3 regions of the Peribacillus sp. TH16 genome follow, and region 3 is predicted to be linked to each of the others. Evidence: riboswitches for the same ligand, from Rfam matches in the RefSeq annotation. Region 3 holds a riboswitch; each other region holds the start of a gene.
What was found. Region 3 has a riboswitch for S-adenosylmethionine ahead of JFV29_RS01445 (Na+/H+ antiporter NhaC family protein). Riboswitches for the same ligand answer to the same signal wherever they lie in the genome.
Positions count from the first base shown of each region.

Region 1: another riboswitch for S-adenosylmethionine. It lies ahead of JFV29_RS29775 (methionine ABC transporter ATP-binding protein); the one in region 3 lies ahead of JFV29_RS01445 (Na+/H+ antiporter NhaC family protein).
Region 2: another riboswitch for S-adenosylmethionine. It lies ahead of JFV29_RS10775 (sugar ABC transporter substrate-binding protein); the one in region 3 lies ahead of JFV29_RS01445 (Na+/H+ antiporter NhaC family protein).

Region 1 covers NZ_JAEKEM010000011.1:227,198-238,305, forward strand. The annotation lists gene gntK (gluconokinase) at 1-1,084, shown strand, start outside; gene JFV29_RS29745 (GntP family permease) at 1,103-2,449, shown strand; gene gnd (decarboxylating NADP(+)-dependent phosphogluconate dehydrogenase) at 2,527-3,930, shown strand; gene JFV29_RS29755 (hypothetical protein) at 4,436-4,603, opposite strand; gene JFV29_RS29760 (hypothetical protein) at 4,807-4,986, opposite strand; gene JFV29_RS29765 (hypothetical protein) at 5,256-5,966, shown strand; gene JFV29_RS29770 (hypothetical protein) at 6,626-6,877, shown strand; SAM riboswitch class I at 8,824-8,935, shown strand; gene JFV29_RS29775 (methionine ABC transporter ATP-binding protein) at 9,297-10,319, shown strand; gene JFV29_RS29780 (methionine ABC transporter permease) at 10,333-10,983, shown strand; gene JFV29_RS29785 (MetQ/NlpA family ABC transporter substrate-binding protein) at 11,005-11,108, shown strand, end outside.
Region 2 covers NZ_JAEKEM010000002.1:2,234,892-2,245,999, reverse strand. The annotation lists gene JFV29_RS10780 (GTPase domain-containing protein) at 1-2,507, shown strand, start outside; SAM riboswitch class I at 2,604-2,709, shown strand; gene JFV29_RS10775 (sugar ABC transporter substrate-binding protein) at 2,826-3,941, shown strand; gene JFV29_RS10770 (sugar ABC transporter ATP-binding protein) at 4,007-5,509, shown strand; gene JFV29_RS10765 (ABC transporter permease) at 5,511-6,518, shown strand; gene JFV29_RS10760 (hydrolase) at 6,805-7,161, opposite strand; gene JFV29_RS10755 (hypothetical protein) at 7,355-8,083, shown strand; gene JFV29_RS10750 (S1C family serine protease) at 8,317-9,552, shown strand; gene JFV29_RS10745 (hypothetical protein) at 9,847-10,155, shown strand; gene JFV29_RS30330 (hypothetical protein) at 10,231-10,386, opposite strand; gene JFV29_RS10735 (hypothetical protein) at 10,415-10,654, opposite strand.
Region 3 covers NZ_JAEKEM010000002.1:287,907-299,014, reverse strand. The annotation lists gene JFV29_RS01470 (amino acid ABC transporter permease) at 1-388, shown strand, start outside; gene JFV29_RS01465 (amino acid ABC transporter permease) at 400-1,113, shown strand; gene JFV29_RS01460 (amino acid ABC transporter ATP-binding protein) at 1,136-1,891, shown strand; gene JFV29_RS01455 (hypothetical protein) at 2,333-2,488, shown strand; gene JFV29_RS01450 (SOS response-associated peptidase) at 2,550-3,221, shown strand; SAM riboswitch class I at 3,550-3,655, shown strand; gene JFV29_RS01445 (Na+/H+ antiporter NhaC family protein) at 3,885-5,195, shown strand; gene JFV29_RS01440 (alanine/glycine:cation symporter family protein) at 5,619-7,064, shown strand; gene JFV29_RS01435 (hypothetical protein) at 7,239-7,637, opposite strand; gene JFV29_RS01430 (TerC family protein) at 8,193-8,930, shown strand; gene JFV29_RS01425 (polysaccharide deacetylase family protein) at 9,418-10,152, shown strand; gene JFV29_RS01420 (YozQ family protein) at 10,586-10,807, shown strand; gene JFV29_RS01415 (energy-coupling factor ABC transporter ATP-binding protein) at 10,981-11,108, opposite strand, start outside.

The DNA of each region.
Region 1 (11,108 bases), on a different contig from region 3:
TATCGGGATTAAAGAATATATCTTTAAAAAGTTCTTTGATCAATATGTTGTCGATTATTCCCTTGCTTCATCTATGGGCATGATGAATCTCAAAAACATGGATTGGGATGAGGAAGCCCTAAGAATTGCTGGAATAACGCGTGATCAATTATCTGAACTCGTACCAACAACAAAGATCTTTAACAACTGTGACCCGGATTTAGCCAAACAGATCGGGATTGATCCACAAACATCTTTTGTCATTGGGGCAAGTGATGGTGTCCTTTCAAATCTAGGTGTAAACGCTATCCGGAAAGGTGAAATTGCTGTCACGATTGGGACAAGCGGTGCGATTCGAACGATTATTGACGAGCCGAAAACAGACGAAAAAGGAAGAATCTTTTGCTATGCCTTAACGGAAAAGCATTGGGTGATTGGAGGGCCGGTAAATAATGGCGGGATGGTCCTTCGCTGGATTCGCGACGAATTTGCTTCTTCCGAGGTAGAAACAGCTAAAAGACTTGGAATCGACGCTTATGAAGTCTTAACCAAGATTGCCGAACGTGTAAGACCAGGCGCTGATGGATTGTTATTCCATCCATATCTTGCAGGTGAACGTGCACCATTATGGAATCCAGACGTACGGGGTTCATTTTTCGGATTAACACTATCGCATAAGAAAGAACATATGATTCGAGCGGCTCTAGAAGGAGTCATTTACAATCTATACACCGTATTTTTAGCCTTAACCGAATGTATGGACGGTCCGGTGACCCGAATTCAAGCTACGGGAGGCTTCGCAAGGTCGTCTGTTTGGCGGCAAATGATGTCCGATATCTTCGAATCGGAAGTGGTGGTTCCAGAAAGCTACGAAAGTTCATGCCTGGGTGCTTGTATATTAGGATTATATGCCACCGGGGAAATTGATTCCTTCGAAGTAGTTTCTGAAATGATAGGCAATACCCACAAGCACACACCGAAATATGATTCTGTAAAAGAATATAGGCAACTACTGCCGATTTTTATTAACCTATCAAGGGTATTGGAAAACGAATATACTCAGATTGCGAATTATCAAAGAAACTTAATAAATGCTACAAAGTAAACACATGGAGGAATTACAATGCCATTAGTTATTGTCGCTTTAGGAATTGTCGCTTTATTAATTTTAATAATGGGCTTAAAATTAAACACCTTTATTTCCTTAATCATTGTATCGTTTGGAGTAGCTTTAGCACTTGGGATGCCACTTGAGGAAATTGTCAAAACCATTGAAGCTGGATTAGGCGGAACACTTGGTCACTTAGCGTTAATCTTTGGACTTGGAGCGATGATGGGTAAGTTAATCGCAGATTCAGGCGGCGCGCAACGCATTGCCATGACCCTTGTTAAAAAATTCGGTGAAAAGAATATTCAATGGGCAGTAGTAGCAGCATCATTTATTATCGGTGTCGCGTTATTTTTTGAAGTGGGATTAGTATTATTAATTCCAATCGTATTTGCAATTTCAAGAGAATTAAAAGTTTCGATATTATATCTTGGTATTCCAATGGTAGCGGCATTATCCGTAACACACGGTTTCTTGCCGCCGCACCCAGGACCAACCGTTATCGCTGGTGAATATGGTGCAGACATTGGTCAAGTTTTACTTTACGGCTTCATTATTGCGGTCCCAACAGTTATTTTAGCTGGACCAGTATTTACGAAGATAGCTAAAAAACTCGTACCTGCATCATTTACGAAAACAGGCAGCATTGCCTCTTTAGGAAACCAAAAATCATTTAAACTTGAAGACACACCTGGATTTGGGATCAGTGTATTTACCGCTTTACTTCCCGTTATTTTAATGTCAATTGCTACGATTATCACTTTGATGCAAAAAACAATGGGCTTTGAAGATAATGGTTTACTAGCAGCTATCCGTTTTATTGGCGAAGCCGGTACTTCCATGTTGCTTTCCTTATTATTTGCGGTCTATTCAATGGGATTAGCAAGAAAGATTCCAATGAAAGATATTATGGAATCTTGTACATCAGCAATCTTGCATATTGGAATGATGCTATTAATCATAGGGGGCGGCGGAGCCTTCAAGCAAGTATTGATCGACGGCGGTGTAGGTGACTACGTAGCTGAATTATTCAAAGGAACATCATTATCACCAATCTTGCTTGCCTGGATCATCGCGGCAATCCTGCGTATTTCCTTAGGATCTGCTACCGTTGCTGCCTTAACAACAGCTGGTTTAGTTATTCCGATGTTAGGTCAGACGGACGTTAACCTTGCTCTAGTAGTACTTGCTACAGGCGCGGGAAGTTTAATCGCTTCACACGTTAACGATGCTGGTTTCTGGATGTTTAAAGAGTATTTTGGTTTAAGCATGAAAGAAACATTTGCAACGTGGACCTTGCTTGAGACGATTATTTCAGTAGCTGGATTAGGATTTATTCTATTACTAAGCTTATTTGTATAGGCCTTTCCCGGCAGTAAATCCCCCACTTATGTAGGGATTTACTGCCTATTATTCTTACATAAAAGGAGCAGAATTAAATGTTCAATAAAATTGGTGTCATAGGTTTAGGGGTAATGGGCAGTAATATAGCTTTAAATATGGCTAGTAAAGGGGAACAAGTAGCTGTCTATAACTACACAAGAGATTTAACGGATCAGCTTGTTGCTAAATTGGACAGTCAGTCGCTCCATTCGTATTACGAAATCCAGGACTTTGTTCAGTCACTAGAAACTCCAAGAAAGATTTTTCTAATGGTGACGGCGGGTAAGCCGATCGACTCGGTGATCAATTCATTACTTCCTCATCTTGAATCAGGCGATATTATCATGGACGGCGGTAACTCCCATTACGAAGATACTGAACGCAGATATGATGAATTGAAATCTAAAGGAATCAGTTATTTAGGAATTGGTATTTCTGGTGGAGAAGTAGGGGCGTTAAAAGGACCTTCAATCATGCCAGGTGGAGATAAAGACGCCTATGAAAAAGTAGCTCCGATTCTGACAAAAATCGCAGCCAAAGTATATGATAACCCTTGCTGTACCTATATCGGTCCAAAAGGAGCAGGTCATTTTGTAAAAATGGTACATAACGGGATTGAGTATGCAGATATGCAATTAATCGCCGAAGCCTATACGTTTTTAAGAGAAAAGTTGCATTTAGAAGTTAATGAGATTGCTGACATCTTTGAAACATGGAATCAAGGCGAACTGAAAAGTTATTTAATCGAAATTACAGCCGGGATTTTAAGGAAAAAAGATGAAGTAACGGGCTTACCCTTGATCGATGTGATTCTTGATAAAGCAGGACAAAAAGGCACAGGTAAATGGACCAGCATGCAAGCTATTAATAACGGAATACCAGCATCAATTATTACAGAGTCTTTGTTTGCTCGTTACATTTCCGCTTTAAAAGAGGAACGGATTAATGCAGAAAATATTCTAACAGGCCCTGAGAACGTTCAGCAAAAATTAGATGAAAATGAGTGGATTGACTATATTAGACAAGCATTATATATGGGAAAAGTTTGTGCGTATGCGCAAGGTTTTACTCAATATAAAATGACTTCTGAACTTTACGGTTGGGATTTGCCTTTAAAGGATATTGCGCTGATTTTCCGCGGAGGTTGTATCATTCGTGCAGAATTTTTAAACGTCATTAGCGAAGCCTATCAAGAGCAGCCGAATCTGGCTAATTTATTAATCTCACCATATTTTGCTGAAAAGGTTACAGATTACCAGGTAGGATTGCGAAAGGTTGTCTGTGAAGGAATAAATTCTGGTATATCGTTTCCATGTTTAAGTGCTTCACTTACTTATTACGATAGTTATCGAACAGGCATCTCAAATGCAAACCTTTTGCAAGCACAACGTGATTATTTTGGTGCACATACCTATGAACGACGTGATTTAGCAGGAGTCTTTCACACAAACTGGCAGTGATAGAAAGTGACAAAAGAAACAGTCATTTTTCAATAACCGTTCATGAATTTGAGATGAAGAAATTTGATAAACTCTTAAAAAATCAGTAAAAAAGTATAATGATTTCTTAATTAATTTAAGCAGAAATATACATAGCCAATTCAATGACTTTGTATATTTCTGCTTTTCTTTACAACATAAAAACCTAATTTACTTATGATACGGTTCACCGAGCTTAATATTATACTTATCAATAAAACACAATCCAATCTTTTATCAACAATCTGGCCCTTAACATAAAGGGGTTCTGCCGACAAAAAGCGGATAATATACGTTAAGACAATTTAAAAGCCTGTTTTTTTATCGGCTATAAATGACTTTACTTCCTTCAAATCAAGATCAGTAACTTCTCCATTCCCTATAACATGATCAAACCCACAAGCTGAAACATTCAACCCAAGTAATAAAACAAGACACCCATTAAGAACCCTTTGAAAGCTCTTTTATTAATCTCCTCTTAGTTTTATTATAATAATATTGCACCTTTCACAGTTTTGCTGGGAGATTCAAATTCATAGACATAAAAAATCAAATCTTCTGTTCCTTCTAAAATGCCATCTTTTTCTTTAAACTCATTTATGTGTTTCTTTAATAATGCAGCTTGAATTCGATTTAAGGACTTTTTAATTTTCATGATAATCTCCTTCCGGTATAATGAATTAGGTTTATTTAAAAAATATGTACTCTCTTTTAATAGGGTTGGGCTTTTTTCGAATTTTTCATATAGTAATTTATAAAAAATTAATTTAAAATGCTCACCTGACATTGAAATATCATGACATTAAGTGAAGTTGTTTATGATGTAATCATTGCTTAAATCCCTTGAAATATAGGGATTTAACGAGGATTTAGAAATGGATGCTCACCTAACATGTAAATATTTTTATAGTGAAGGTCTTCCATCAGTTTATTGAACTGCTGGGAGGCCTTTTCTTTCATGTAGTCAGTCGTATGAGCATAGAAGTTCATCGGTGTTTGAATATCTGTATGTCCTAATCGTTGTTGAATTTCTATCAACCCCACCCATGCTTGGCACGGGGCAAGGCGCCAAGACCGACCAGATGTAACACAAACAATGGATAAGGATGGATAGGAGATAGCGGCGGCTATGCAAGAGAAGGAAGGTAAGCCAATAGAGAATCTAAAACGTATATGGAAGTAGAAGAAAGGAAAAGGAAATTTTATCGGTATCCCTAATAATTTCTGGATAGTCTACACTTATCTAGACAGAAAATTTAAGGTCAGGTAGACTACAGATACAACTAGTTATAGAAAAGAGGTCCGATATGCGACGTGATATTCAACTGAATGAACGAGCTTTCTCTTCCAAGGAAGTGGCAGAAGAAGTGGGGATTGCAACTCCCACTGTTCGAAAGTATGGTCAAATCTTAGAGCGGAATGGATATGAGTTTTTGAAAGATGGAGATCGACGTATCTTTGTTCAATCTGACATCGGAGCGCTTATAGCGCTACGCGATACGGACAAGCCCCTAGACGATACAGCTAAAGACCTTGTATATCAACAAAAAGAAAGATTAGAAGGATCCTATGAAACAGAGGTAGCGATACCCGATACATATGAAGAAAATTTACCCCAGGACCCCAATCAATTAAAAGAGGTCTTAATGTTTTTAGTCAATGAACTCGCAGCCACACGTGAAATGAATGTCCAACTGACAAACGATATGTCAGAGCTTAAAACAAAGGTTTCCCGGCTCCAGCAAGATCATCATGTTATAAGTTCTAGTATTGGAAATTCAGCGCAAAGAACTAATGCTAAAATTGAACAATTAACTGAACAACAAAATAACCATTACGAAACATTGCTACAACAAGAAAAACAAAAAAGTGAACTCTTACAAAAAGAAATACAAAATATGCGGGTCGAACAGAAAAAAGAATGGACTTCCCAAAATGAGTTTAATAAACGTTTAGAAATAGCGATACAAAAACGTTCAGAAAAATGGTGGGGGCTTTTCTCCATATTCAGAAAATAAGGCGACCGTTAAGTTTTTTTGCCCAACTGTGTAATGATTCTTGGAAGCAAATTAGATGTAGAAACATTTGATAAATCTTTTTTAAATATATAATGATGGATAAAAGCATTGAGATGCCAATCCACAAAACTTTAATAAAAACATAGAGCCATATGATTCGCGTAGCTGAAACACAGAATTTAAGAAAGAGTATTTTAACTTTACAGGATTTGGTACCTGCTATGTAAGAGCTCGGCGATACCAATGTATTGACGTTCTAAAGGCAAACGAAGGCTCAATTGAAATTCATTGGAGATTTGTTTAAGCGATATGCAACTAAAACAAAATACACAAGCAAGCAAAAAAGGCATGCTTGATAAAAAGGGAGTTGAGGAGGTTGAAAACTTGCATTCAAAAACAAGAGTCCTCCTTAATAGTTGCTCCAGACAGGGGTTGACCGTCTCCTTTTTGTATGTTTCGTATCGCTGGGCGATATAACATGCAAATAAATTCAAAACCTATAGGTTTAATAGAAAAGCTGGGTTAGATTTACAAACATGATATACATCCGAATGAACGAGTATTCGCTTCTAAGGCAGTGGCAGAAGAAGTGGGGATGCAACACCCACTGTTCAAAAGTATGGTCAAAACTTAGAACGAAACGGATATGAGTTTGTAAGATGGTGATTCCTATCTTTATTCACTCCGACATCGAAGCGCTCATAGCGTTACGCGATACGGACAAGTCCCTATACGATATAGCTAAAGACCTTGTGTATCAACAAAAAGATAGATTAGAAGAAACTAATGAAACAGAGATAGCGATACCTGATAAATTTGACAATTCAATCCATAATCCCGAACAATTAAAAGAGATTTTAATTGTTTTAATCAATGAACTCGCAGCTACGCGTGAAATGAATGGCCACTGACAAACGATATGCCTCAGCTTAAAACAACAGTTTCCCAGCCCCAGCAAGATCCATGTCCTTAATAATGTTCCTCAAGAAAGGGGCTGATCGGTTCTTTTGTGTGTTTCGTATCGCGGGGCGATATAACATGCAAATAAATCTACAGAACCTTCATCTTTAATAGAAAGAGGGAGCCGATATGCGACAGGATATACATCCGAATGAATGAGCATCCTCTTCCAAGGAAGTGGCAGAAGAAGTGGAGATACAAAATCCACTGTTTGAAAGTATGTTTAAAACTTAGAGCGATATGGATAGGAGCTGTTAAAAGATAGCGATTGGCATATCTTCGTTCAATCCGATATCGAAACGCTTATAGCGTTACGCGATACGGGCAATCCCCTAGACGATAGAGAGAAGAACCCTTGTATCAAGAAAAAGAAAGATTGGTAGGAACCAATGAAACAGAAATAGCGATACCCGATACATATGACAATTTATTTAACCCATGTTCCCATTCAATTAAAAGAGATCTTAATGTTATTAACCAATGAACTCGCGCTCCGCGTGAAATGATCATCTAACTGACAAACGATATGTCATAGCTTAAAACTGAACAACAAAGAACCCATTACGAAACATTACTGTAATAAGAAAAAGGTTTAATTACCTTTTTTTTAGTCTCCTTTACGATATTCAGGTGTTAATTTGCGTTAATAACTATTTAAACCTAAGGCAATCAAATCAAAAGTAGAAATTCCTTTGTTCCAACTATTCGGAATCACCATTTTCAAATTTCAACAATTTCCCGAGAAATATCTACAAATTCTGAGTAGATATCGACAAAATTAGAAGCTTTAAAAGAGATAACGATACCCGATATATATGACAATTTATTTAACCCATGTTCCCATTCAATTAAAAGAGATCTTAATTTTTAACCAATGAACTCGCAGCTCCGCGTGAAATGAACATCTAACTGACAAACGATATGTCATAGTTAAAACTGAACAACAAAGAACCCATTACGAAACATTACTGCAATAAGAAAAAGGTTTTATTACCTTTTTTTTAGTCTCCTTTACGATATTAAGATGTTAATTTGCGTTAATAACTATTTAAACCTAAGGCAAGCAAATCAAAAGTAGAGATTCCTTTGTTCCAACTATTCGGAATCACCAAATTCAAATTTCAACAATTTCCCGAGAAATATCTACAAATTCTGAGTAGATATCGACAAAATTAGAAGCTTCTAAATAGCGATTTGTTTTTGCTGATAAGTAGACATACTATAGAAATCAAACTCTACCGAGTGTTTTTTAATTAAAAGAAATAAACTCTTCTAAGGAAAGAGCTTTTATAATAGTGCTAAAGATGAAAAAACACATGTGTAATCTTCCTTCGCTGTAATAATAAATAACTTTTATTATTACAGATATGAGGGCAAAGGGTCCTCACACATTTAAAACAGATGCAAAAAAGTTTATAACCGCATATATATGGTACTATTTATTATTGTTTTTTCTTTTTTGATACTAAACGTACCGAAAGTTTGCTATCAAAAAATGGTCAAAAACTCAAAAATAAACGTAAACCCCAATCAAAAGATTATAAGAGTGGGGGGCGCAGGGAGCTCCCCGCATGGATAAGGCAGACCGTGAGTAGCAACCTGAATAGTGAGTTTGCCAAAGGTTTGCCGTTATTTCATCAAGATACAGAGCTTTCCTTATGAGGAAGGAAGTCCTGATCCTGACTGACTTCGTAATGTTTTCGTTTTTTTGTAATAGAGTCTATGCCTAGGTTACCCGTATACATGGTATGCAGGGCAAAATCTGACCTGTCTTAAGGTATAGTTAAATGAACGATTAAAAATTATACTGTAAAAATATTTTAGATTATTCAAAATAGAGTTGACATTAGTAAAATTTGAATATATAGTGAGGAACATAATTAAATAAATACGTTATTTCTTATCAAGAGATGTGGAGGGACTTGGCCCTATGATACCTCGGCAGCGGGTTTTTACTTTTGTAAAAATACTGTGCTAATTCCAACGGACGAAAGTTTGAAAGATAAGAAGGAGCTTTTCTTAGATAATTAAATTAAGAGTTTACTCTTTTTTATTTCTAAAAGAGGCCTCTTCTGTCTGATGACGGAAGAGGCCTCTTTTGTTTATTCAGAATGTATATGGTTATTTGGAGAATTGGTGTAATTATTCGTAAGTTTTGCGCACTAATCGTGAATTATAAGCAATTACTCGTGAGTTTGACAGATTAACTCGTGAGTTTCGCGCAATTACTCGTGAGTTTCACACATTTACTCGTGAATTGTGAGCAATTACTCGTGAGTTTCGAAAATTTAACCCTATCATTATGAAACTTTGCAAAGCTCTTCTCTGGATAATGAATTCGTACAAATAAACAGCGTGGGGGGAGACAGAATGATTGAATTTCAAAATGTTAAAAAGGTATATAAAACAAAGAAACAGACTGTTGAAGCTTTGAAAGGAATTAATTTGACAGTTGAAAAAGGCGATATTTTTGGTGTTGTCGGTTATAGTGGAGCCGGAAAAAGTACGTTGATTCGGTTAGTCAATCTACTCGAACACCCTTCAGATGGACAGGTTATTGTTGGGGGGAAGGATTTAACCAAATTGAACCCGAAGGAATTACGGGCAGAAAAGAAAAAAATTGGCATGATTTTTCAACATTTTAACTTACTTAACTCAAAGACAGTTTTTGATAATATTGCCATGCCGCTAGTTTTATCGGGAACCCCTAGTAAAGAAATCAAAGAGCGGGTAGGCGAGTTGTTAGAGTTCGTTGGCTTATCAAGTAAAGCAAGGAGTTATCCGGAACAATTGTCTGGCGGTCAAAAGCAACGAATAGGGATTGCTAGAGCGTTGGCTACCAACCCATCGATTCTTTTGTGTGATGAAGCGACGTCAGCATTGGATCCACAAACAACTAGTGCTGTACTGCAGCTCTTAAAAAAAATTAATAAAGAATACAATATTACCATTTTGCTAATCACTCATGAAATGTCTGTAATTAGGGAAATTTGCAATAAGGTTGCGGTCATGGAAGGCGGACGCGTGGTTGAACAAGGTTCGGTTTTCGAAGTTTTTGCGAAGCCCCAAACAGGTATCGCAAAAAACTTTGTACGAACTGTTATTCACGACGAGATCCCACAAAGTTTCCTGAAAAATACCGGATCATATATTCCGATTATTTGGAAAATTAACTTTATTGGTACTACATCAGGCAATCCTTTACTTTCAACCATCTCGAAAAAATATGATGTTCATTTAAGTGTTTTATCAGCTAATATTTCTGAAATTCAAGAAACACCTTTTGGAAATTTAATTATTGAAGTGACAGGGAACAAAAAAGAGGTGGACAAGGCTTATCAATATATTAAAGATGAGGGGATTCTCGTCCAGGAGGTGCAGATAAATGGGTAATACGCTTTGGGGAATGGAAATAACGGCAGACCAGCTGTCGACAGCTTTCGGTGACACACTTTATATGGTAGCCATCTCATTGATATTTTCCGGGCTGATTGGACTTCCGCTAGGAATCTTACTTGTCATTACAAGAAAGGGTCACATCCTGGAGAATAAATGGATCTTTAATGTATTGAACCCGGTCATCAATATATTGCGGTCGGTTCCTTTCATCATCTTGCTTGTAGCACTTATTCCGTTTACCAGAATGATTGTCGGCAGTGCGATCGGAACGAATGCGGCCATTGTTCCGCTAATCTTTTACGCGGCTCCTTATATTGCCCGGCTTGTGGAGAACTCCCTGTTGGAAGTGGACAAAGGGATCATCGAGGCAGCTCAGGCGATGGGGGCGACGACATGGCAAATCATTTATCGCTTTTTGATTCCCGAGGGACTTAGTTCGTTGATCCTTACATTTACAACAGCGACAATTGGCCTTGTTGGATCTACGGCCATGGCAGGTGCTGTCGGTGCAGGTGGGGTAGGAGATTTAGCCTTAGCTTACGGTTATCAAAGGTTCGATACGATGACGATGGTCGTCACAGTAGCGGCGCTCGTGATCATCGTTCAATTATTGCAATCCACCGGGAATTTTGTTTCAAGAAAAATCAGAAGAAGATAAAAATAACAGGAGGTAGGAGAAATGAAGAAAATCTTATTAACGATCATGGTATTGGCATTGGCCATTGTGGCTGCAGCATGCGGGAACGAAGAGGGTGCATCAGGCGGTTCGGATGATGTGAAAAC
Region 2 (11,108 bases), 1.9 Mb from region 3:
ATATTGCTGATGCTTATTTTGAACTAGAGATGTATTCGACCGCTGAGGATATATATAAATCCGTCAGTACGGATGAAGCGGTATTGAAAACGGAAGTCCTTCTACAGCTGTTCTCTCTTTACATAGTAGAATCAAGAAATGATTTGGCATCTAAAGTTGTTAAGGAAGCAGTCGATTTTCAACCTGATTACCCGAATGTCACCGCAATTGCACGCTCCTTTTTTGAAGAACAAAAGGATTGGAACAGTGCTGTAGTTTTAGCCGCGAATGAAAGTATCCGTACGGAATCAATGATTTGGTTTGATGTGCTGAAAACGTATATCCAGCAAGGTGTTGCTCAATCGATGGCTCCGGATTATTTCTCAAATGTTCTCGAGGCGTTATACAACCTTGATCAGGATCGCTTTGAAAAAATGACGGTTGCACTTTGGAAAAATTATAAATATACAGATTCCTACTTTGAATGGCTTAGAGTCATTAATAATTTGATAGATGGCATCGAATTACATCCAGGTGATGTATGGGATGAGCTTTCTGTCTATTACCGGGATGCTTATGCCGGTTTGCTTGAAGGAACACACTTAATCAAAGATTTGAGTCCTGTTGTGCCGAGATTGTTGGAAAATTGGTTAAAAATCGCGGATGGAGAGCTTTCGTTATTTGCAGCGGCGTCCGTTCTGTCATGGAATGAAATTTTCCCTGATACAATTAATGCACTGGTTGTTCAGGATGCAGAAAGTCTGTTAGCAAAATCGCCTAAATTGGGAGGCGGATTGGAAGCGGGCGAAAAACTGTTCAATTCCATTATTCAGTGGGCTGAAGAGAATAACTTAACAGTTGGCAATAAGCTGAAATGGATGGTAGACGGACTTAAGGATACCGAAAATTTCAATCTTCTTCTTGTCGGAAGCACAGGCAATGGCAAAACATCCTTTATTCAGTCACTTGCTGGAGAGAGTATTGCTGCCGAGGACCATTCGTCCCTTGTCAGTGTCAAAGATGGAGATAATCTGGAAATCTATGAAATTACAGATACAGATCACAAAGTCGTTGGTGAGTTAACTGAATTGGATGAAACACGCCGTCAGCGCGGAACCATTGTCGACGTGACCCTTATTAGTGACTACCTAAGAAATAATCGCCTGCGTTTACTTGATACACCAGGGTTCAATGGGGAAAAAAGTGTAGACTCTGATTTCCAAGGGTATTTACAGGGCAGCGATGGATTGATGTTTGTTCTCGATGCACGAGCGCCTTTCACCGGTAGTGAACGAGATTTGTTATTGGAAATTCAAATGATGGCACCGAAACTTCCGATTCATTTCTTACTAAATAAGATGGATACGATTTACAGTGACCAAGTGGCAGTCCGGATGGAAGATGAAACATGGGATAAAGTGAATGCGTATTTCCCGAACGCAAAAGTATTTGCGTTCTCCAAACTTTATGACAGCAAACAGCAGTTACAGGACCTTTCATCCTTCCTTGATTCGAATTATCAAGCTGATAATTGGAAGGAAAGAAGATCTGAGAAGATTCTTGCATTCATTCGCAAAACGTTATCTTACCTGCTAGAAAAACGGGCAGCTAATGAGCGGAAATGCGAGCACTCCATTTCTTGGAATGAGCAGATGGAAGTCAAATTGAATGGAGCCGTCAATCAACTGGCAGATTTGGAAAAAGAAAAAAGTGAAAATATCATAAGGTCGTATCGTTCAATTAAAGAAGAAGTGAAAAAACAGCTTTCTTCAAGAATCCCTGAATTACTAAGAGAATGTTCTAAATCATTAACGGAAAGTAGCGATTTCAGCCAAGTTCATATACAGTTGAACGATGAAATGAATGAGCAGATTCAGGCATATATTTCAGACAAGATTATGCCGCAATATTACCGTTCTCTTCAAGACTGGATTGCTACATCTCAGTTGGAATTTACACAAATTCAACAGTTTATGGATGAGATGAGCACAGGGTTCAATGAATTGTACAAAGAAGAGCGAATTACACTTGCGGGAGACTTTAGAGTTTTGGATGATTGGCGCCGTGATGCGGATCGGATGACAAGCAGTATCCGCATTGAAGACGTTAATATTTTACTACGCCGGACCCCATCGCAATTGCTGCTTAAAGGGGCAGGGAAGCTGTTTGGAGCGATTCCGCAAAATAAAGCTAATATGTACAACCGGTATAAGAAGTACCTAGAAAGTGAAGACTACCAGGATGTTGCAGAGATGATCAGTGACCGTTTCCTTACACAATTCGGATTGTTTGAAAAATCTTTGGATAGAGATATCTCACTTTTCTATCGCGGTTCATTTGCCTTACTTCAAAAAACGATAGAACAAACACAGACTGAAATCAAAGATCATCAGGCAGCACTGGAGCATATGAGAGAAAATCCGGAAGTATACCGTGACCCGATTACTCTATTTGAAGTGAAACTACGTCAGTTAGAAAGACTTGAAAAGATCGAGAAAAAGCGTCTGGCTAAGCTACAAAGAAAATAAGTGTAATAAGAAACATTTTAAATATTCAAAAATCTATTGACTTTACGACTATATCCCTATAAAGTGGTAATTACGAAAAACGTAACACATTATATTCTCTTATCAAGAGTGGCGGAGGGACTGGCCCTAAGATGCCCAGCAACCGTTCCATTAGGAATTGGTGCTAAATCCTGCAAAACAGAAATGTTTTGACAGATAAGAGAGGGACAAGTCTGCAAATCAGCTGATTAAACCTCTCTATTCTAGAGAGGTTTTTATTTTGGGATTTACACCAACCTAATTGATAAGATTAATGAGTGAAAAGTAGGGGGAACTAAAATGAGGAAGTCAATTTTTAAAAGGGTTTTCGTTTCGGTCATAGCTTCGGCTTTGCTTTTAACGGGCTGCTCTTCAGGACAAAGTTCAACAGAATCAAAGAAGGATGAAAAAGTATCTTTTAAAAATGTCCCAGAACGATTTGCAAAAGGGGAAGGTGCCAAAATCAAAGTCATTCGTAAAATTGGCGGAGATGATCATACGGCTCAATATTTAGCTGGAGCGAAGGAAGAAGGAGAAGCATTAGGTTTTCAAGTGGATACGTATACAGCAAATGGCGATACGGCTAAATTCCATGATGCAATCGCCCAGGCTTTACAAGAAGATTATGACGGCTATATTATCTCCCATGGTGATGATGCAGCAACAGTGAATGACGTTCAAAAGTTGGTTGATGCAGGAAAGAGCGTTGTTACATTCGACTCTATTAGCGACTTATCTAAAATTGACGGTGTGACCTTAACTTCACAGGATGATGAAGCATTGGCAACACTGGCTTTTGATAAATTGATAGAAGAACAAAAAGGTGAAGCAGCGATCGCATACCTTTGGGTAGATGGTTTCCCGCCAATGGTGAGAAGAAATGCGGTGTATCAGGAAAAATTAAAAGAAAATCCTGGGATTAAAGAAGTCGAAAGATTCGGAGTAGCATCTGCAGATACTTCGGTTCAGACACAAAATGCGGTAGCCGCAATGTTGAATAAATATCCCAAAGGCAAACTAGATGCGATTTTCGCAACATGGGATGCATTCGCAATTGGAGCGGCTCGTGCGATTAAAGAAGCTGGCCGCGATGAAGTGAAGATATACGGAATCGACGTATCTAATGCTGATCTTCAAGAGATTCAAGCGAAAGGCAGCTCTTGGTCTTACACGGCAGCTGTCGATCCGAAATTGATTGGTGCAGTGAATATGAGGATTTTGGCAAAAAAATTAGCGGGTGAAGAAACACCGCAAACATATGACTTAGAAGCTTCACTTATTTCACAAGAGCAGATTCAAGCTTCAAAAGAAGCGGTCAACATGGCCAACTTGTCCGGTATTGTCGAAGGATGGGGAGTATCAACGGAATTTGAAGAAGAATGGATGAAAGTATTGAAAGATCATTATAAAAAGTAAAAAACAGAGTCATTAGACACTCTCTTTCTAGTGAAGAGAGTGTCTGTTTAATAGGGGGAATGGGCATGAGCACACAACTAGAAATGAAAAAGATATCGATTGAATTTCCGGGAGTAAAGGCGCTTAGTGAAGTTGATTTTTCAGTACAATCAGGGACAGCCCATGCAGTGGTCGGCGCAAACGGAGCAGGGAAATCTACGCTAATGAAGGTCTTATCGGGCGCTCATGCCCATTATACAGGTGAAATTTTTCTGGATGGAAAGAAGCAGGATATCCGTTCACCGAAGGCTGCACAGGAACAAGGTATTCAAATTGTTTATCAGGAAGTAGATACGGCACTCATTCCTTATTTAACTGTTGGGGAAAATGTAATGTTGAATGATACGGTGCAAAACATGGGCAAAAAACAGATGGTCCATTGGAAAGAGTTGCATAGAAAAGCCACTTATATCCTGGCAGAGATGAAAATTGGTGTCTCTTCGAAAAAGCTGGTGAGAGATCTTACCTTGGCTGAAAAACAGATGGTTCTGATTGCAAGAGCAGTCTCGACGGAATGCAAATTCCTGATCCTCGACGAACCAACTGCTCCGTTAAGTTATACGGAGACGTCAGAACTATTTCGAATTGTAAATGAATTAAAGCAAAGAGGCGTTGGCATCATTTTTATTTCCCATCGTCTTCCAGAGATTTTTGAAATTTGTGAAGAAATTACGATTATGAGGAATGGGAAAAGTGTTGCATGTCGAGAAGTAGCGGATATTACCCAAAACGAAGTGGTCGAGGGAATGCTTGGGAAAACAATGGATGAACAGTTCCCTGTTGTAAATGCTGCGATTGGTGAAGTTGTTCTGGAAGTGAAGGGACTGTCAGATGCCGAAAAAGTTAAAAATGTTAGCCTTCATCTAAAAGCAGGAGAGATTGTTGGTTTGGCAGGATTGGTTGGAGCAGGGAAAACAGAGCTGTGTAAAACCCTATTCGGTCATACTGCTATCACAACAGGGGAAGTCGTGATGAATGGTAGAAAGCTTTCATTGAAAACACCGCACCATGCAGTAAAAAGTGGTCTGGCACTTGTACCGGAAGAACGCAGGAAAGAAGGCATTCTTGTTCAGGAATCAGTTGCAACGAACTTGACTGCAGCAAGTGTCGGAAAATTCAGCAAGATATTCAGCTTTGTAGATCGTAAGGCGGAAAAGAAAAAAGCGAAGGAACTTATTACGAGTCTTGGTATTAAAACCCCTTCAGAGGAAGCTAAGGTTGAAAACTTGTCAGGTGGTAATCAACAAAAGGTCGCTATCGGAAAGTGGCTGATTGCTGATGCAGATGTATACATATTTGATGAACCTACAAAAGGCGTCGATGTAGGGGCCAAGAAGGACATATTCGAATTGATTGCCCAACTTGCCAGAAATGGGAAGGCAATTATATATGCATCATCTGAGTTGTCTGAAATCATCGGTATTACTAATCGAACTTATGTGTTATATGGTGGAAAGACAGTCATCGAATTAGAGACAAGCAAAACCAATGAAGAAGAACTACTATTCTACTCAACAGGAGGCAAATAGGATGAGCACACCGATTCCTGTTCTCACACAGACAACAAAAGCGAAGAAAAAAGTAGACTTATTCGACTTTTTCTATAAATACGGCACAATCTTGACGATTATCATTTTGGTTGGGATATTTGCCGTTTCAAATCCATCTTTCATTCAAGCTAATAATCTAATTAACATTCTGCGTTCTATTTCAATCGTGACCATTATTGCGATTGGAATTACGATATCCTTAACTGTGGATGGTTTTGACCTATCCGTTGGTTCTGTAGCATCATTGGCTAATGCGATCGTCATTTCGATGTTTGTTTGGTTTTCGCAGGATACCCTGATTGCCATATTAGCTGCAATCGGTGCGTCGCTTGTAGTAGGAGCATTAAATTCATTCATGATTGTAAAATTGAGAATTCCTGACATGCTTATGACATTAGCGACCATGTTCATCATCCAAGGGATTGCTCTTACCTATACAAAAGGAGCAACGGTTTCACAAAATATGGTCATGCCTGATGGAACGTTCGCTGAAGGACTGATCAGCCCATTTTTCGCTAAGATTGGACAGGTCCCTTGGATTATTCTGATCATGGCAGTCATTGTGATAGCTACCCATATCTTTTTGACTTATACCAAGCACGGTCGTTATATGTACATTATTGGGGGAAATAAGGAAGCTGCCAGACTTTCTGGAATTTCGGTAAATAAATACAAAGTACTGGCCTATCTCCTTTCGGCTCTCTTTGCCGCAATCGGGGGAATTGTCCTTGCTTCCCGTGTCATGACATCCGAAATCAATTCCGGGTCTCCTTACTTAATGGATGCTGTTGCAGCAGCATTTATTGGTTCATCCGTTCTAGGAGCAGGGAAACCGAATGCCTTCGGAACCTTCATCGGTGCAGTCCTGATTGGAATCCTTCAAAACGGACTGATTATGATGTCTGTCCCATACTACGCGATGGACATCGTTAAAGGAACCGTACTTGCCCTAGCGCTAGCGGTTACCTATTATAAGCAAAAACACTAGACTTATGTGTGAATGACACCTTACTTTTCATCGTAAAGTAATCCGCAAAACGTTAAATATACCAGAATCGTTACCTATTGAATGCAACAGTTCTGGTATATTTTTATTTTGGATTATGCATTTTCAAAACTAATCCCATCATAATTTTCTTCCTGAAAAACTCCAAACACTCTGATCGTCTGATGTACCCAATATGTTAAATCACTTTCTTTCGAAGATGCTTTTTTCATCCTCGTTCTTTTAAAAAATAGAAACTTGTTATTTCAGGTTCTGTTTAAGCATTCTCCTATTTAAAGTTTTGGATTTCCTCGTTGCCTTTGAATTTGTTATCTGCCAATATGCCGATTTCTTCAATATGGTTTCGGGCTGTTTCATCGCCTAATTTATAAATGATGGCGTACAGCTTTTTCATAGCTTCATCGTATTTATCATTTGCCCGGTCATGATGATAGAGAAGATAAGGTACATGAGAACGAGCGTATGACTCCAAGTCATCTGTTCGATGTTCCTCTAGGCATTGCTTTAATTCTGCTAGTTCTTCATCTGTAGCGTGTATAGTAAAGCTTGGATTTTCCTCAAGTTTTTTTCCTAGTACATCGCCGCTGACCAAATCCACATGATAGGTCTGTTTTTCCTGCATCATTTTTTCATCACCCTTTCAAGCGTTTATCTATGATGTACCACTATTTGTAAAAATATAATCATAAAAGTGAACATTCTCCATAATAAATCGATAGAGATAAAGATGTCAGATATTTCTTGTGAAATCGGGTAAGATAGATTTATAGAATAATATGGAAGTGTATGTGTATTCAGTAAAAGTGAGGAGTGACTTTTTGAAGAGATTACTCATATTTATTTTAATGATGGCATTAATTGTTTCAGGCTGTACAACCAGGAGTTACGATTCCAACATGGAGCTAGGAAAAAGTCAGGTGGAAGAGGGAAATTATTTAGAGGCCCATGAGGCATTTGAATTAGCGTATAAAGAAAACCAAACAGGGGAGACGAAAGAGTTAATGGAACTTTGCGTCCTTTTGGCAGATGGAATGAAGAAATACGAGGAACAAGATTTTGAGGCGGCTCAAGTGTTTTTTGAAGAAGCTGCTGCATATAAGGCAAATTATGAGAAAGGTAAACTCATGGTACAAAAGGCAATTGGAATGTCCTCAGAAGTTGGAGAAGCCAGTGCAGAGCCAGTTGAAGACACTGAGGCAGAGCAATCGAGGGGTGAGTCTGAAGACCCAGTTATCGAGTCAGAAGAAGAGGATGAGCCAGTGGAGGCCCCCGCCACATCGAAGCTAGCTGATAAAGGAAATCACGAGAGTAACAAGGATTCAGATAAGACATTGACGAAAGCTCAGGCGGAAAATCTGGTGAAAGACTACGCTGACATGGAAAACTATCCTCAGCTTCAAATCCAATATGATCGTGAAGATGAAAAGGGAGATTACATATTCCAAGTGTTTGAAATGGTCAATGACAGTAAGGGAAGTGGGCATAAGGCTACTTGGGGTTGGTATGGCGTGAATAAGAAGACAAAAGAAGTCTATGAGCTTATGTAAGAAATAGTATGGATGAAAAAGGTGCCTTGTTATTTGAGGCATCTTTTTTCGTAATGGGGGGTAAGAAATCTCAGAGCTATTAACCAGTCAATATTGTTCTTTTTTCGGTCAAATCTACATTAATTTTATCTTTTTTGTAAAAAGTTTGCCGTATTCTTTATTTCTTAAGAATTTTTTAATAATTACTGTTTATGATGGAGCCAAGTAAAGGACTTTCATAGGAGGGATAAAGGATGGAGAATTATAATGGGGATGAGCAAGTTCGGGTGAAAGCTGAACCGAAAAAGGGAAAGTCGCTTTGGTTAACTAGTCTTGTTTCTGGAACTGTTGCTTCTATAGTTACATCTTCTGTGTTTGTATTTGGCGGAGATTTTATAGATGCAGAGAAAAATACAGTGACCGAATCATCACAAACTGCAGGGGCAGAACAAACCGAGAGCGTGGAAAAGAATAAGAGTATAAATACAGAAAAGTTATCGACAAGCACAGATTCAAATGAAAGAGCAGATATGGTTGAATCAGCTTCAAAATCGATTGTAGGTGTCGTAAATTTACAAGAGATGCAAAATCAGAACCCATTCCAGCAGCAAAGCACGGAGAGCGAAACTGTTGAGAGCGGCACGGGGTCAGGAGTTATTTATAAAAAAGATAATGGTAAGGCCTATATCATCACGAATAATCATGTTATTGAAGGAGCTAAGGAAGTAGAAATTTCATTGTATGATGGACAAAAGGCAACTGCAACAGTTGTTGGTGCAGATGCTTTAACAGACCTAGCGGTTTTGACGATTGATGCCTCGGTAGCACCAGAGGGAATTAATTTTGGGGATTCAGATAGAATGCGTCCAGGTGAAGAAGTTTTGGCCATTGGTAACCCTCTCGGACTTGATTTCTCACGTTCGGTTACGCAAGGAATTGTAAGTGCAACTGGGCGTTCTATATCAGTCGATACATCTGACGGAGAGTGGGAACTTGATGTCCTTCAAACAGATGCGGCAATTAATCCTGGCAACAGTGGAGGTGCATTAATCAATACTGCTGGTGAAGTAATAGGCATAAACAGTTTGAAAATTTCTGAAAGCGGTGTGGAAGGCTTAGGTTTCGCTATACCAAGTAATGACGTAATACCGATTGTAACGGAACTGATAGAAAATGGAAAAATCACGCGGCCATATTTAGGGGTCAGCTTGGCGAACACAGAAGAACTTCCACAGTATTATCTTCAAAATGTCCCTGAGGCTGCAAAGTCAGGAGTAATGGTAACGGGTATAGAAACTGGATCGGCTGCTGCAAATGGTGGACTTAAGCAACAGGATATCATTGTAGAGATTGATGGAACGAAAATTAGTACCTCTGCTGAATTAAGGAAACATCTATACACAGATAAGAAAATTGGCGACAAAGTAAAAGTTAAAGTGTATCGAGGTAATGAAGAGAAAACCTTAACGATTACGTTACAAAATTCATAAAAAAAGAGAAATGACTCCTGAGCAATTGGCAGGAGTCATTTTTATAGCTAATGAGTCGATAAAATATTTGGGTAAATAATAAAAAATAAATGATAGTATAAAAAATGGATATTATCGGAAAAATAGGTAGTGTATTTTAACTATTTGGTTTATTTTCCATATAGTCTTGAATACCTAAAAGTGAGTTGTAATCACTTTAATTTGTCAAGGTTTTCATTGTGAATATATTGAAAATTATAAAAAGTTTGACAAATTTGTGAAATGTCATAAAATAGAAAGAAAGGGGATGAAATAATGGAAGCTAATCAGAAGATGTTAGATGCAGTGAAGTGGGTATCAGGCACAGGTTGTGTAATCGGAATTATTATTTTTGCTTTAAGTTTATTTGTAAGCGATTACAATAAGGATTATATTTTAACTGCTGTTGGAATGGCCATTACATTAAGCGCAGCTGCCATTTTCCTAGTTGGTATATTTTTTGTCCTGACAGAAGAAATGGTGATGAACACACATAAGGGTGAAAGAGTTGTACCGGAAACAACTAAAATCATAAAAATAAATTCAAAAGTTAAAACAAAAAGAAGTACCGAATTCAGTAACTAAAGCAATTAATAGAGGGTAATAAACGTTTGTATAGATGGCCTTCTTCATCAGATTCACAAACATGCATGAACATAACTATTTGTTCGCTACTTGCAGGAATGAAGCTACTATAAGGACTATCATTCCTGTTCTGAAAGAAAGGTCATATATATCAACACCAAGAGCTACGGCTGTAAGAACCATGGAGAATATGAACCCCATTACATGTCTACGTGGAAATAACTGTTTCATACTCAAATTTCCTTTCAGGTAGATGAATCTACATCCGGAATGCTAGTGAAGAATCAGCTGTCGGTACGATAGTGAAGTTGTATTCTGGAACTGGGAACAGAGAGTAGCCCACTCTAGAGAACGTGTATTCAAAGGATCGCTTGAAATATTTCTTGGGTATGGCAGTAGGTTGTACACGATTAAAGCGTAACCAACTAGTAAACAAGTGCTCCAACAATGAAAGCATATTCAATGATCCAAATCCAGTTGATTTAGAATATGTGTACATACAACATGGCTTGGCCATCCACACCAAACTCACTACATTCCTGAATGAAAAGTTCTAACTCTACATTCTGAACTCTGATCTATACCACGAAAAATGGACACTTTAAAAAGGTCCATTTTTCGTGGTTTTTCTATGTGCATATAATAAAAGAAACAAAAGGGATGCAGTTGTCAAAATTGGATATTTAAGTAGTGAGTTTCCTTTATTCGTAGGTGGAGGAATTCCAGAAAAGTGAATGGACTAATGCGCTAGAAGTAACATGTGGAGAAACGGCCTGCCCCCTGGTCACTTTATAAATTTTGAGGTGTGAAAGGATATCCCTTTTTCATGCCCCATTCATATTTACAAAACACAAATAGCCTGCTCCCGCAAAAATAGGAGGACAGGACTAAACAGCAGTTTAGGAAAAGTAATACTGACAGGGCAATAAGTATTGCGAGAAGAAGGAACCTGA
Region 3 (11,108 bases):
ATTTGCAGCTGCCATGTCTGAGGTTATCAGAACATCGTATGAATCTATAGATAGAGGGCAATTTGAAGCTGCAGTAAGTGTAGGATTAAGTAATACACAAGCGTACTGGAGAATTATTTTACCGCAAGCTTTTGTAGTTGCTTTACCAAACTTCGGTAACAGCTTACTTGAGTTGATGAAAGAAGGAGCCCTAGCATATACAATCGGATTGATAGATATCATGGGGAAAGCAGAGCTTATAATCGCTGGGAATTATAATACTCATGCATTAGAAATTTATCTTGCTTTAGCTGTTATTTACTGGATATTATCAATTGCTATTGAACAACTATTCTTAAAATTAGAGAAGGTATTTAGTAAAGGAAAACAAGTGATAACAACTACATAGGGGGTGACAGAGTGTCAGAAGGATTGGATTATAAATTTTTAGTGGAAACCTTTTTTGTAGCATTATCAGGGGTGCCCACGGCGTTATTCATTACAATTGTAGCTTTACTTGTTGCGCTTCCGTTAGGATTTTTGCTTGCTTTAACAAGAATAAATCAAATTCCAGTTTTAAATCGTGTAGCACAGATATATGTTTCCTTTGTAAGAGGAACTCCTGTCATAATTCAAATTTTTATTATTTATAGCAGTGTACCCTTATTGCTAGCTTCGATATTTGATAAGTATAACATCGAAATGAATGTATACGATGTAAATCCGATTTGGTACGCATTCATTGTTTTTTCATTGAATACGACAGCTATTCTAATAGAAGTGTTTCGTTCAGCAATAAGCACAGTGAGTAAGGGACAACTAGAAGCTGCTTATTCAGTCGGATTAACAAATGCCCAAGCATTTAGAAGAATTATTATTCCACAGACATTAGTTGTAGCATTACCAAATATTTGTACAGCAACAGTCAATCTAATTAAAGCAACATCTCTCGGATATGCATTGTCATTGCAAGAAATTACTCTAAGAGCCAAGGTAGCTGCCAATGTAGGCTACAATTATGTTGAGGCTTATATTGATATCTTTCTTGTATACCTGATTTTATGTAGTTTAGTAGAGTATTTATTTAAGCTGTATGAAAAACGTTTAAGTAGGTATAGAGCAGTAGGTATTTGAAATGAAGCAGGAGGTGGACATGATGTTAGAAATTACAAATATCCATAAATCATTTGGAGAAAATGAGATTTTAAAAGGTGTAGATTTAAAAATAGAAAAGGGTGACGTGGTAGTAATTCTGGGCCCAAGCGGTTCAGGAAAGACAACATTACTTCGATGCATTAACTTTCTTGAAAAAGCAGATCAAGGACATGCAATTTTTGGGGATATTGATGTAAATCTTAAAACAGCATCAAAAAAGGCGATTCATGGAATTAGGCAAAAGATCGCTTTTGTATTTCAAAATTATAATCTGTTTAATAATAAAACGGCATTAGAAAATGTGACAGAAGGTCTTGTTATTGGAAGGAAGATTGCGAAAGCCGAAGCAAATGAGATTGGTAAAAAAGCATTAGATAAAGTAGGTCTGTCAGAAAAATACAATGCTTACCCTATTGAACTATCAGGTGGTCAGCAACAAAGGGTTGGCATTGCGAGAGCAGTAGCTTTAAATCCTGACATTATTCTATTTGACGAACCAACTTCTGCACTTGATCCTGAACTTGTCGGTGAAGTTTTAACAGTAATGAAGCAAATAGCAAAAGAAGGAACAACCATGTTAGTGGTCACGCATGAAATGTCTTTTGCAAAGGATGTAGCAAACAGAGTAATATTTATGGATGCTGGTGTCGTAGTAGAAGAAGGATCACCTAAAGATATTTTTGTGAAACCAAAAGAAGAAAGAACAAAGAAGTTCTTAAAAAGAGTCTTACCGGAGGATTATATTTTTTACATTTAATTTTCAAATGAAATTAAGAGTTAATAAGAAAAGGGTGAATTTTTGAAGCTGATCCAGAGCGATAGATTAATAGCGATCACTCTATACATATAAGTAATTAAAACAAACGCATGGTAATCCATACTTGTGTTGAAATAAAAAATCATTCTTTTCAGTAATAATCAATGAAATTATGGGCTTCAGTGTAGCCTATATGAAGTAGTCAAAAAACGAATTACCTATGAAAACCTGCTTGGGAATTTCGTGTAAATAACTAGTGATCCTACGAGATGAAATTAACTCTTCACTTGATCACTAGATTAAAAAAATTGCATAATTGAACGTATGTTTTCAATGCTTTTCTCCTTGCGTTTAGTTAATTGATGACGGTGCTCTTTAGTTTTTATAAGTGTGTTTTTGGTTTATAATAACAATTATCAAGTCATATCAGGGGGTGAAACTTTGAATGAATATAATGTTACAGTTAAGAATGGCAGCACAGTAATTCTGTCAGAAATTATTAAAGCTGAAGATGAAAGAGAAGTCCTTGGCACACTATTGATTACTAGCGAATTATTTAATCAACCTTTTACTGACATTAGGATTTTAGAACGCTAATTTGTTACTGAACTCTCCATTTGTTACAATCATAATAAATCTTAAAACAGTAGGCGATATTATGTGCGGGCGTTTCACCCTTTTCACAGACATTGAAGAAATAATTGACAGGTTTGATATTCAAGCGCCATTTAATGCCGAGTACCAATTCAGCTACAACATAGCACCTTCTCACTCTGTCTTATCCGTTATTAATGACGGATCTATGAATCGACTTGGATATCTTCGTTGGGGACTCATACCTTACTGGGCAAAAGATGAGAAAATGGGCTACAAGATGATTAATGCCCGAGCGGAGACCATTGCTGAGAAAACAAGTTTTAAGAATTCGTATAAGAAGAAACGGTGTTTGATACTTGCCGACTCTTTTTATGAGTGGAAGAAGACACCAGAACGTAAAATACCCATGCGAATAAAACTTAAGAGTAATGCCCCATTTGGAATGGCTGGTCTCTGGGAATCATGGAAATCACCTGAAGGTATCACGATATATTCCTGCTCAGTTATTACAACTACTCCGAATGAGCTAATGACTAGTATTCATGATCGCATGCCAGTTTTACTTAAACCTGAAGATGAAAAGACTTGGCTGGATCCTTCAATTAATGATACTGCATATCTACAGCAATACTTAAAATCATTTGATACTGAACAGATGGAAGCTTTTGAGGTATCGAATGATGTGAACTCACCTAAAAATAATTCACCTAAGTTAATACACCAAATTTGCTGAGAGGTCCTAGGACCTCTTTTTGTTTTTCTCTTTTCAATTAAAGGTGAAGTACTTTATCTTCATTCATAAGTTCCTCTTTACTCATTTGAAAAAAACCTCTTTATAAAATACTTTAGGCTACACCTTGCGGAAATACATAAAATACTGTACTCTTATATTTGCTTTTCGATGCGGGTATCGATGTTACTTTCCTAGAGTGAATGGATGAAAAGCTAGGACTGCAAAAAGACAACTTAGCAATCGAACAATGCAGTGCACTTGTTAACCTGCCTGATTCTTTACTCGTAGACATCGGAACATTTGATAATATCATTACGTAATTTGGATCTTCTTATCAAGAGAGACGGAGGGACTGGCCCGAAGATGTCTCGGCAGCAGACTTAATAGGAGTGCTGTGCCAAATCCAGCAGGCGAATACGTCTGAAAGATGAGGAGGGTGTTTTTTATAGATTAAAAGACCTCTTCTTATTGTTTAATAGAAGAGGTCTTTTTTCACGTTCGATGGTTTAGCTTTAGCTTCGTATTGGCTATTATGCTTTTGGAGTCATGCTTACAATAATATGAAAGAAATGTTGGATCTTACTAGAATTTTTTACCGAATTAGTTCAATGAATAAGGGCTATGACATATTTGTCATGGGAAAAATAAAAAGAGGTGTTCATCATGAGTACAAACAATAAAGGGAATCCTTGGGCTTTAGTCCCATTTGTCGTTTTTTTAATTTTATTTATAGGTTCCGGGGTTATTACAAGAGATTTTTATTCATTTCCGGTGATTGTGGCGATTGCGATTGCATCAGCGGCTGCATTGGCAATGAATCGAAAAGAGTCTTTCAATCAAAAAGTTGAAATCTTTTGTAAAGGTGCCGGGGACTCCAATATTATGTTAATGGTTATCATTTTCCTTTTGGCCGGTGCTTTTTCAGAAGTGGCGAATGGAATGGGTGCGGTAGAATCAACGGTGAATCTTGCGTTATCGGTTTTTCCGCAAAATCTATTAATGGTAGGTATTTTCATTATCGCTTGTTTTATTTCTCTATCTATGGGGACAAGCATGGGAACAATCGTAGCGCTAGCACCTATAGGTGTAGGAATTAGTGAACAAACCGATATTTCGCTTGCCCTTTCAATGGCCGCCGTTATCGGTGGTGCGATGTTTGGTGACAACCTATCTTTCATTTCAGATACGACAATTGCAGCTGTTCGAACGCAGGGAACGAAAATGAAGGATAAGTTTAAAGTGAATTTTTTCATTGTTTTACCTGCGGCCATCATCACATGTGTCATCCTTGGCTTTTTAACAATGGGTGAACAAGCAGCTATCTCTCAACATTCCTATAATTGGGTGAAGATTCTACCTTATATTTGCGTTTTGATCACTGCATTAGCTGGAGTCAATGTGTTCCTTGTCCTCTCCATCGGTATTGTGTTTGCCGGAATTATCGGGTTAGCGGATGGTAGTTATCAACTGATGGGCGTCATTCAAAAAATGGGGGATGGAATGGCGGGAATGTATGAGATCTCTTTTCTTGCCATTTTAATTGCTGGTATGGTGTCAGTCATCAAACATAACGGCGGCATCGATTATCTTCTCCACGTCGTGACCCGTAATAGCAAATCAAGAAAAGGTGCTGAATTCAGCATTGCCGGTCTAGTCGGTTTGACAAATCTATCTACGGCAAATAACACGATTTCTATTATCATTGCCGGTCCGCTAGCCAAAAATATTGCGGAAAAGTATGGCATCGATCCCCGTAAATCGGCGAGTTTGCTTGACGTTTTTGCTTGTTGTATTCAAGGGTTAATTCCATACGGGGCACAACTGCTTGTTGCGGCGGGGGTAGCACAAATTTCACCTGTAAGTATTTTACCCTATTCTTTTTACCCAGTATTAATTGGGATTTGTGGAGTCATAGCCATTTTGATTGGTTTTCCGCGATTTTCAGGGAGCGAAGAGAAGAAATATACTTCTTGAAAAAGTGAATTAAACAGAAAAACACCCTGAATCTTTAGATCTAGGGTGTTTTTTTATATGCGTCCATTTTAATAAATATATATTTAGCTTTTATTCATGGAACACTTTACAATTTTGATCTTATAAGGGTTCAATTGAAAATATCAGAAAGCGTGGGAGAATAATTATTTATATTTAGAAATGATACAGAATATTATATCATTCTTATTCTCGATGGGAGTTTCCCGATTCATTCCTCAAATTTATGAATGAAATAAATTGAATGGTAGGATATAATAGATTATTGTATTGGGGATTCATTCTTGAATCTCCCTTTTTTACTATGGACTTCTATCGTTTATCTTACCGAGAGAATGGGGAAATAAACAATGGTTGTCAATTGCTATCATATATAAGTTAATAATTAGAGGTGGTTTGTTTTTAATGGAGATGTTAGGAAGTTTTATTAGTGGAACAAATGATTTACTGTGGTCAAAAATACTGATTATTATGCTGATTGGATTGGGTCTTTATTTTTCCGTTCGTACGAAGTTTGTCCAATTCAGAATGGTAGGGGAAATGTTCAGGCTTTTGGGAGAAGGTGCCACAGCGGATAAAAAAGGTGTGACATCGTTTCAGGCTTTTTGCATCAGTACTGCTTCACGGGTTGGAACAGGTAACCTTGCAGGTGTTGCCATAGCCATCACAATGGGTGGTCCAGGAGCCGTTTTCTGGATGTGGTTAATAGCACTTATCGGGTCTGCCTCTGCCTTCATTGAAAGTACACTTGCACAAATTTATAAGGTCAAGGATGGCGATACATTCCGAGGTGGCCCTGCTTATTATATGGAAAAAGCATTGAATGCCCGTTGGATGGGTATCACGTTCGCTGTATTGATTTCGCTTACATTTGGGCTTGCTTTCAACTCTGTACAAGCCAACACGATCACAAGTGCGTTCAATGAATCGTTTGGGATCGATAAGTGGGTTACGGCAATCATCCTTGCTCTTGTTACGGCTGTCATCATTTTTGGAGGCATTAAAATGATTGCAAAAGTATCTGAAGTCATCGTACCGATTATGGCAGGAGCATATGTGATAGTAGCATTGATTATCATTATCATGAATATTACCGAGTTACCTGGTGTTTTTGTTTTAATCTTTGAAAGTGCTTTTGATGGATTAAGGGAAGTTGCTGGCGGAGCACTAGGCGCTGCCATGATGCAAGGAATCAAGAGAGGTCTATTTTCTAATGAAGCCGGGATGGGTAGTGCCCCTAATGCAGGTGCGACAGCAGATGTCAGTCATCCCGTAAAACAAGGGCTCATTCAGTCTCTTGGTGTATTTGTGGATACGCTTGTCATTTGTAGTTCGACCGCCTTCATCATTTTGTTCTCAGGCCTGTATACATCGAAGGAAACAGATGGTATAGTCCTTACCCAAAATGCACTTGGTACGGCATTAGGATCTTGGGCTGGCATTTTCCTTGCCATTATCGTACTGTTATTCGCCTTTAGTTCCATAGTTGGTAACTACTATTATGGAGAGTCGAACATTGGCTTTATTAATGAAAATAAAGTTTGGCTAAACTTATATCGTATCGCAGTCGTAGGGATGGTGATTTTCGGTTCGCTTGCTTCACTCAAGTTTGTATGGGGTCTAGCTGACTTGCTGATGGGGTTAATGGCCATTATCAACTTAATCGCCATAGCCTTACTTGGAAAAATTGCATTTGCTGCACTAGCCGATTATCAAAAACAAAAGAAGAGTGGAAAAAACCCAGTTTTCCATGTAAACAATATTAAAGGTTTGAAGAATGTGGAATGTTGGGGTGATCCATCCGATAATGTGGATGAGAGTAAGAGCAATCGAAAGTTAAAGATAAATTAAGGCATTTCAGCTTGTAGACAAAGTCCCTTTTTTTAGGGACAAGTCTATAAGCTTTTTTTGTATAGGCGATGTTAAATCTAAATGTTGATATGTATACATTAAGAAAGGGAACTCTTGATACATATTAAGTTCCCTTATTAATTCAACTAACGCTACCCTTTACTTGATTAAGGATTACTCCAAAATCAACGTTATATTTTTACTATCAAGGATAATTTCTTCTACCCAATTAAATATAGTTGAACCAATGTTCATTTTTGCATCCCTTATTTCTTTAATTACTTTTTCTTCATTACTTGGATGGCAATTTTTCAACATCTCATTCAGTATGGTTATTGTTTCTCCGTACCCCAAATCGATTTTAGATTTGACAGAATTTCTCCAAAAAATTGTATATTCTTCTTCAACTTCTATATCACCGAAACCACCAAATAAAATATCATTAAATGCATCGAGACTTCCATTCCACTTGTATTTTCCAGAGAGAACTACATTCGAAAACTCGTTACAGAGTCCATTAAAGTCCGAAAAATTTTCACCATCTAAGACAAAAACTTTGTTAAATTTAATCACCTCTAATACATCATTTTCGTTATTTTAATTAAATCGCCTTCTTCAACTCAATACTTCTTTAGTGAAATAAGAATTAACCTGTCAAACTGAATTTTGACATAGGACGTAACTTCTATATATATTTTAAACGAACTTCAAGGTTTAGAGATAGAAAAAAATTATTAAAAAAACTCCTTCCTGAATTTAAGAGTTTAGACTTCAATTCGGCTAGTGTTAAAGGGTTAGAGAAAAATAGTTCTTGCCACTTCTATGAGGCAATGGGAGCTAAAATAGTGGATAGCATGATAACTAACATTGCAGATGATAACTTAAATTATTCGTTTATAGGTGGGAGGATATCAGCATATAAAAAGCATATGTCCTTTCTTATTCCACTATCGGGGCAGAAGAGTTGAATAAGGAAGTGGATACGTTGAGACAATATTGGAATAAGAAAAAGGCAAACTTTCTTTAATATGGGCTGGGTGAAATATAATACCGATAATACAAAACGTTATTAAACTCATGTAGCATACTTATACTGGCTTATGAAGTGATAATTTATAGGGGGATAATATGGAACTTTCTTTATTATTAGAGTATGGCTGGGTATTAATTATTTTGATTTTTTTAGAAGGTTTATTATCTGCAGATAATGCTTTAGTTTTAGCTATTATGTCAAAACATTTACCAGAAGAACTGCAAAAAAAAGCGATTAATATTGGGTTGCTATTAGCTTTTATATTTAGGATTGGTGCAATCTTTATTATTTCGTACCTTTTCCACGTTTGGCAAGTTCAAGCAATTGGGGCTGCTTATTTAATTTTTATCTCATTAAAACATTTACTAAAAAAGGACCACGGAGAAAAAGAGAAAAAAGGGAAAAGCTATCGTATGACTATTGTGCAAATTGCATTAGCTGATATCGCCTTCGCTGTTGATTCTATTTTAGCAGCGGTAGCTCTTGTCATTGCCCTGCCAGATACACCAATGGGGGAAATTGGGGGGATGGATGGCGCACAATTTATAGTAATTTTATTAGGAGCAATTGCTGGTTTAATTGTTATTAGGTTTGCAGCAGGTTACTTCGTTAAGATATTGACAGAACGCCCTAGTCTTGAAACTGCAGCAATGTTACTCGTTGGTTGGGTTGGGGTTAAGTTATTAATGCATACTCTTGCGCATCCAGCCTTGCACATTATTCCTCACGAGTTTGTTGAAGGACCTATTTGGAATACAATCTTTTGGTCAGTAATGCTGCTTATTGCATTAGGTGGATGGTTTTTATCTAAAGGAAAAACAGAAAAACAGTGAAGCAAAATAAATATATTTGTCTGTAAAAAAATAACGATTTTAAAATTGACAAACGTTCATTCCGTTTACTAATTTTGAGTTATTTGATAATTAAACGAAAAGTTTTGTTCAACTAAGGGGTGCTTTACTTTAATAAGGGAGGTTGCTGCGGCAACCTTTTGTTCTTGCATACTAAAGGGGGAGGTGAGTGGTGGAAGGAAAAGTTCATCTAGAAGTTGCATATCTTCTTTCTAAACTCTGAAGAAGAAATTGATGATGAAGAATAACAGAAATTCTTATTAAGCAAACAGGGTTATTGGTGAAGGAGGACTTATAAAAAAGCCGATTCCTTAGTGTTTTAGGGAATTACTTTTCATTTGGGAATATCAAAGTCACCATTGATCAAAATGGAAGATAGAATGAAATATGAGAGAAATCATAATAGAACTATGCTTTTGAGGAACAATAAATTGAAAAGATATAAAAAGGATACAAAGCGAGGAGTTTTATGAAAAAGATAGCAATGTTTTTCCTATGTCTTCTTATCTTAATTTTTCCATCACAAGTTATTGCTCAACGAAAAGTACCTATTTTAATTTATCATTCGATTGACGAGTTTAATGGACACGGTTCTATGGAGTTATATGTAACCCCAAAGAATTTCGAGAAACAAATGATTTATTTACGAGACCATGGCTACACATTATTAACTTTTGATCGATGGCAAGACATTAATAAAGTAAACAAACCCATTTTCATTACCTTTGATGACGGATACAAAAACAACCTGAATGCATTTGCTATCTTTCAAAAATTGAAAAACGAACGTTTTAAACCATCTGGTACCATGTTTGTTATATCTGACTTTATTGGTCGCTCAAACCGATTATCGAAATCGGATTTGAAAACGATGGCTGATTCGGGTATGATCTCAATTCAGTCTCATACTGCTACACATCCTGACTTGACGAAAATTAAAAATTATGAATATGAAATGAAAGGGTCCAAAGATAAAATTCAAAAAATAACGGGCAAACCAGTTTATGCACTTGCGTATCCATACGGGAATTTCAATGACAAAGTCGTAGCAGAAACGAAGAAATATTATTTGTTTGGACTTACGACAACTCCTGAACCATTTTCTGAGAAGGGCATTAAAGACGAACTCTATCTTTTACCTCGAATCTATATCAAATATTCAACTAGCCTTGACGACTTTGCAAAGATTGTTGACAGAGAATGAAGGTGGTTCCTATTCCAAGTAATCGCTTTTTCTATTGGACCTAAGGGAAAAGTAATAGTGCTTATAAGCTAATGGATCAGAAACAAGGAAAATTTCAAATAAAAAAGGAGGATGAAATTAACCTCATTCTTCAACTTCAATTGGGCGCTTTTTTGAAAAAATAACATTAAACGGAGTTCATAAAAATGGATAGGAATATATGGATACTGTAATACCTCCATGTTTCCCATTCAAATAAGATTGAACCCTCTGGTTGTTAAATCAGTGATAAATCATTTTTTTATCTTTATTGAATATTGGATTATTTTTTACGCAAAATACCATTGTTATTACTTCATGTTGTCAATCTATATGAGATGACAAATGAAACCAAGTTTCCATGTTTTAATAAAATAGGCAAGATAAAAATAATTCGAAATAAGGAGTGAATTCTATGGATAGCAAGGAATCAAAAAAGGATTCTTTAGATATAGCTGGAAGAATTTATGACGTCAGTGATTATAAACGAAAGGATACATTGTCCTCTGGGCTTGCTAAAACCCACGAGCAAGTTTCGGATACCTATACGGAAGGTGAAATGCAATCTGTAGTTGATGATGTAGACGGAAAGAATATAGAGATAAAAGGGGAAGAGGCTGAAGAAGAAAGCCAATAAAATAATTAGGGAGAAATACCAGGGCATTGCATGAGCTTTCAAGAGTGATACTTTGCAGCTACTTGTATTTCTCTGAGGTTAAAACTATCCAGGTATATTACCTGGATAGTGAAGAATATCTCCATTTTATCCCCTAGTTTGTTGACCTAATGAAACAGGCTAAGGGTTGCTTCTTAATTAACCTTTTCAATCTCCATTTTTTGAAGTAATTCTTCTTTCGTTCTAGGGGCAGTGTCTTTTTCTGTGAATATCTTTGATTGAATAAGTGATTGAAACATTTCAAATATCCATGGTTTTTCTA